One region of the Aerococcus viridans genome, then DNA from elsewhere that is predicted to be linked to it. Evidence: predicted binding sites of a transcription regulator. Region 1 holds the regulator's gene; the other holds the start of a gene.

Region 1 (3,195 bases):
GGTTATTGCGGGAATTGGCAATATTTATGCGGATGAAATCTTATTTGCAGCGAAAATCCACCCTGAACAAAGCGCCAGATCACTATACGACGAGGAAATCCAAGCCATTATCACTGAGAGTCGTAGGATTATGGCGTCAGCTATTGAAGTTGGTGGGACAACGATTCGAACCTATACCAATACCTTCGGTGAGAATGGTCAATTTGCCGATTATTTAAAGGCCTACGGGAAAAAGGGCCAACCTTGTCCACGTTGTGGCACTGAGATTGAGAAAATTAGCGTGGCTAAAAGAGGGACGCATTTCTGTCCATATTGCCAACGCATTCACCTTGCAGTGAAATATATTACATCATCTATTTAAATTAAAACGGAGGCACTATGAGTCATATTTTAGGACTAACCGGCAGTATTGCCACAGGTAAATCAACAGCAAGCAAATTTTTTAAGAAAGCCGGGTTTCCAGTCATCGATGCAGATTACGGGGCACGGGTGGTTGTTGAACCCGGACAACCAGGTTTAGAAGCGGTTAAAGCACATTTTGGAGAGGATATCGTCTTTCCTAATGGAGTTTTAGATCGCAAAAAACTAGGCCAAATTATATTCTCAGATGATAAGGAACGAGAGAAACTGAATGAACTGTTACGTCAACCTATTCGCGACTGGTTAAACAGTCAAAAAGACAAGTATGAAGCGGAAGGCCATGAACTGATTGTCATGGATATCCCTTTATTATTTGAAGGGGATTTCGCGGATGCATGTGACCAGGTGATGGTTATTTATGTGTCAGAAACCATTCAATTAGACCGGTTAATTCAGCGGGATAACTTAACTTCAGTTGAGGCTTTTCAACGAATGACTTGTCAAATGTCCATTGAACGAAAAGCGATGATGGCGGATGTGGTGATTGATAATTCGGGGTCTATTGCAGATACTGAACAACAATTGGATGCATGGGTCGGCATCTCTGGTTTTCAACCGCTAAAATAGTGGTTGAATAGCCATTGTGCTATAATAAATCGAGCAATTATTCAAGTATATTAAAATTGAAAGCAGAGGTGTCAAATATATGCAATGTCCAAATTGTGCTTCAACCAATTTAAAAGTAATTGATAGTCGACCAGCGGAGAATAATACCTCTATTCGTCGACGTCGAGAGTGCTTAGACTGTGGCGCCCGTTTTACCACTTTCGAGCGCATCGAACGAACACCCTTATTAGTCGTTAAACGTGACGGAACTAGAGAAGAGTTTTCTCATGAGAAAGTTTTGCGTGGCCTGATCCGCTCTGCTGAAAAGCGTCCTGTATCAGCTGACCAACTTGAACAGTTAGCCAATGACGTTGAATCTGAGTTGCGGTCTCGTAGCCAAAATGAGGTACCAGCTTCTGAAATTGGGGAATTATTGATGGCGGCTTTACCAGATATTGATGAAGTGGCTTATATTCGTTATGCTAGCGTATACCGACAATTTGAGGATCCGACTGTTTTCCTAAGAGAAATCGAACAATTAAGAGGGCGGAATGACCAGGTTGAAGGCGATGTGAATCCTGAAGAATCAAACCAAGATCATGTAGAAGACTAAATATTTCATAGAAGGGAGGGTAATGCCAGTGACATACCCATGGCAAAATTTAGATCCAAAAGGGCTTGTTCAAATTACCCAACCCCACTGGATTTCAGATATTGACCAGCAAGTCCTACTTCATCTATACCAACCCATTATTGGCGGCACTGCTTACGCCTTTTACCAGACTTTATATGCCAATATTCAACTGTCTGACTTTGCCTCAATCCCTTTGCGCCACTTCGATTTGATGGAACAGATGGTGGCTGGTAAGGAGCAATACGTGAAGGCCAGACGGCAACTTGAAGCAATTGGCTTATTACAAGTTTTTGAAAAAAGTAGTCATCAAAATCAAGATGATGTGGCGACGATTTATCAATTGCAAGCGCCTTTGGATTCTAAGCATATTTTCTCTGACCCGATTATGTCTAGTCTTTTAATGGACCGGTTGGGTCAAGACCGCTATCAATTGATGCTAGACAAGTTTTCAATCAAAATGCCAGTAGACTTGAAATCAGGAAATTGGACGGAAGTGACTGCTACTTTCCAAGATGTCTACCGATTACCAAGTCAATACTATCCCATTTCGGATGAGATTGAGGATAAGTTGGTAGCTAAAAATAGTCAAGCCAAGGCAACTACAATCACTAGTTCAACCTTAGACATGAACGCCTTAAAAGAGTTGCTGCAATCGTCATTCATCTCTGAAAAAGCCATCACAGATGAAGTGAGAGAGATGTTTGTATCCTTGCATCAACTCTATGGTTTTGATGAAGTGGACTTGAAAGAATTGGCCTTATCAGCGACTGATCTAAGGACCAATACGATTGACGTACGCAAGTTGCAGCGCCTGGCTTTAGACAAATCGAGCAGTCAAACAGGTACAAGTAATGTTCAGCCAGCAAAGGCATCTGCACAAGGGGTTAGTAGCGGTTTAATGGACCGAATTACATTTTCAGAGGCCAAAGACCGCCAGCAGGCAGATCAAGCTGATCAACAATGGTTAGGCAAAGGGCTCTCAAAAGAAGAATTGTCATTTTCTAAATTGGCTAGGTCTTATCCACCAATTGCCTTTGCTAAATCAATTAAGGAACAAAAGGGCGGCTATCTGACTAAGTCTGAGGGTAACGCCATTACTGAGTTAATCCAGTCAGAAGTGATTCAGCCTGCGACCTTAAATGTAATGGTGCAATTCTGTTTGATTGAGTTGGAACAGAATCGGTTGACGCGCTCATACCTAGAGAGTGTTGCTGATGACTGGCGTCAAAACAAGGTGGTTGAGCCTGAAGAAGCCATGTTATACTTGAAGCAACGTAAGCAGAAGAGTGCTGAAAATTATGAAAAACGGCAAAAAAACCGGATGGCTAAAGGTCGTTATCAGACGCAGAAGCAGTCGGTTAAACCAAAATGGTTAGACCCTGATTCAAGACAGGATAAATATCAAAAACCAGTGGTGGCGCCAAAGGCAGGTGACCAAGAAGGCCCTAAGCAAGACACGGCAGTCAAGCAAGAAAATAAGGCATCCTTAAGTGCGCAAGAAGCAGAAATTCAACAATTACTGCATTCATTAAATCAAAAAGAAGGTGAGTAAGTATGGCTGACAACAACCAAATGAAAAATGTGGGGGACTCCTT
Region 2 (3,195 bases), 540 kb from region 1:
ACGATAGTAAAGTTAGCTTTTGCAGATTTTGAATATGAATTTAAGGAGATGATTTTTAAAGAGGAAGCCATTCTTATAAATATTCTAGCCGAAAGTTTGTCTAGTCAAGATTGGGCCAAGGTTAGTGAACAAAGTGATATTTACGGCTTTGCGATTATCCGACCTACAGGTACATGGACAAGTTCAGATGAAAAAGATGATGACCAACATGAAGACACTACACCACTTACCAAAAATGTAGACCAGCCACGTAAAGCCATCATTGAAAGCCAAAAAATCAGTTTTCCTGATGGCGCTATGCTCATCAGCTGGGAAAGAAAACCCGAATTTCAAGCTACAGAAAGCTACCAGCAAGCGATCATTGACCCTGACATGCCACTCCCTGTTGGCGATGGATTCTTATCTACCAACCAAATGCGGATTATCTTAGACCGGATACCAGTCACCCTTACCTTTATCAATTCAGCAGGACATATTCAATACACAAATTACACCCTGCCCTGTCAAGATAAGACGGGGTTCCCCTTTCAATATCGTGAAAATTGTCAGATAGGGATGGCTGCACAGACGCTTTTTCCAGCCAGTATTTGGAAAACAATTCACCCAGTTTTTGAAAAACTAAAATCTGGTCAAGAAAAGGCTGTATCCTACTGGTTCCAAGAAACAAGCGCTGGGGGTACTGCAATGATTTATGTGACATATCAACCACTATTCGATGATGAACATCAATTCTTAGGCATCGTCGAATGCGTCCAGAATATTCAACGGTTTATTGACATCGCCCCAGGCACAGACCGTTCTGTTAAAGGACCGGATGAAGCAGATTTAAAAAACAAAAAATTGACAACTTTAGTACGACTCAAAGAAAATCGCACTAGCAAACAAAGTGAAACGATACAATTTTCCGATGGATATGTACAGGTTGATTGGTATAGTCACCACAATCAACTGCTCACTAGACCAGACCAAGTAGCCATTGATCAACCATTAGACTTGGAAAATGGCTATCTATCCCTTGCTGAGTTCACCAGTTTAATGAACGCCCTGCCTTTTGAAATTACCTATATAGACGAAAACTTCTGTTTTAGATATTTCAACCACGTGGTGCCTTATGATCAGATGATTTTCAAACGCTCACCTTTGGAAATCGGTCGTGACATTGAGTTTTGTCATCCACCACGCTTATGGCCAAAGATTGCGCAACTTTTAGATGATTTAAAAAATGCTCGTCTGATTATTCAGCCAATGCGCTTTTCTAGCCCTAATTTTTTTGCATATATCGAATACCTAGCCACTTTTGATGATCAAGATCAATTCCGCGGGGTAGTAGAGGCTGTCTTAGATATTCAAGACTACCGAAATTTAGCAAATACAGAAAAGCACTTTTTTTAATTCAAAAGATGACTAGTTTGAACTCAGGTTATTTAAATAAACTATTCGGTCAATACCACCATTCTTTAATCAGTCATGGTGGTTTTTTGACCGTTTTTATTTTTCGCTTTTTAAAATCATACATTAATTGTTTATTTTTCTTCATTTTTACTTTTTGACCCATGCACCATTTTCATTTACCCTTGTACGGAACACTATATATGATAAAATATTTTGATGACGACACTATATGTTGTGTCTAAACTTATTTTTCATGTTATAGTAAGGAGGCACTATTCATGGCACAAGCAGTTCAAGAAATATTACACCTAGATAGCTTTGACCAAGTAAAAGTACACAAACGTGATGGTCGAACGGTCGCTTTTGATGTCGACAAATTACAACAATCCATTATAAAAGCAAGTCAAAGTAAACAAGCTGAAACAGCTGATATCAACCTAATATTGCACCAAGTATTGGCAAATTTAGCCGATATTCAAAAAGCAAACCCTAATGACGCCATAGAGGTGACCACTATTCATCACCAGTTAGTGCAAGTTTTACAAGACCAAAATTTCAACCATATAGCAGAGACCTATCTAGCAAACAGACAAGTGGCTGAAGAAAGGTTTGCTAATGCAACTAACATCCAGACTCGTATGCAAGGGCTTATCAATAAAGCACAGGATGTGGTGAACGAAAATGCCAATAAGGATAGTAAGGTCTTTAATACCCAACGCGACTTAACAGCAGGTATCGTGTCGAAAGCTATCGGCCTTAAAATGCTACCAAAGCATGTCGCTAATGCGCACTTAAAAGGGGATATTCATATCCATGACTTGGACTATAATCCGTACGCACCAATGACAAACTGTTCATTGATTGACCTAGAAAATATGTTTAGTAATGGCTTCAAGATTGGTAACGCCGAAGTGGCATCACCAAAATCCATTCAAACAGCAGCAGCTCAAACGGCTCAAATTATTGCTAATGTTGCATCTAGTCAATATGGTGGTACGACTGTTGACCGCATAGACGAAGTCTTAGCGCCTTATGCAGAAATGAATTACAAAAAGAATCTCGCTATTGCTAGAGAATGGATCGATGGTGCCAAAAAACAAGAGGCCTTCGCAAAGTCTCGTACGAAAAAAGATATCCACGATGCAATCCAAAGTCTAGAGTACGAAATCAATACTTTATATACTTCTCAAGGTCAGACACCCTTTACAACCTTTGGCTTTGGTTTAGGGACTTCTTGGTATGAGCGAGAAATTCAAAAAGCTATTTTTGATATTCGTATCGAAGGATTAGGCAAGGAAAAAAGGACTGCCATTTTTCCTAAGTTGGTCTTCACCCTTAAACGAGGGGTAAACCTTGAACCTAAAGATCCTAATTACGATATCAAGCAATTAGCACTGACTTGTGCGACGCAAAGAATGTACCCGGATGTCTTAATGTATGACAAAATTGTTGAATTAACAGGCTCTTTCAAAGCACCCATGGGTTGTCGGTCTTTCTTACAGGCTTGGCAAGATAAGCATGGACAAGAAGTGAATAGTGGCCGGATGAATCTTGGCGTGGTCAGTTTAAACTTACCACGGATTGCACTTGAAGCTAAAGGCAACCAAGAACGATTCTTTAGCATATTAGATGAACGGCTAGATATTATGGCGGATGCGCTTTTATTCCGTATCAACCGGGTAAAGGAAGCTAAGCCAGAAAACGCACCGATTTTATATATGCACGGTGCCTTTGGTAAAAGATTAAATGAGGATGAGCCAGTCGACCTATTATTTAATCAGAAACGGTCTACCATATCAATGG

Evidence for each region. The regulator NrdR, encoded in region 1, represses ribonucleotide reductase genes. The targets are predictions, from matches to a motif close to ACACNATATATNGTGT.
Region 2: nrdD (anaerobic ribonucleoside-triphosphate reductase) is a predicted target of NrdR. The motif match lies at 1,615-1,630, and genes of this name have one in related genera.

The regions. Positions count from the first base shown of each region.
Region 1 is NZ_CP014164.1:645,319-648,513, forward strand. Features, by position in the region: gene mutM (DNA-formamidopyrimidine glycosylase) at 1-361, shown strand, start outside; gene coaE (dephospho-CoA kinase) at 379-987, shown strand; gene nrdR (transcriptional regulator NrdR) at 1,067-1,579, shown strand; gene AWM76_RS03165 (DnaD domain protein) at 1,602-3,152, shown strand; gene dnaI (primosomal protein DnaI) at 3,155-3,195, shown strand, end outside.
Region 2 is NZ_CP014164.1:105,896-109,090, reverse strand. Features, by position in the region: gene AWM76_RS00500 (DUF438 domain-containing protein) at 1-1,392, shown strand, start outside; gene nrdD (anaerobic ribonucleoside-triphosphate reductase) at 1,671-3,195, shown strand, end outside.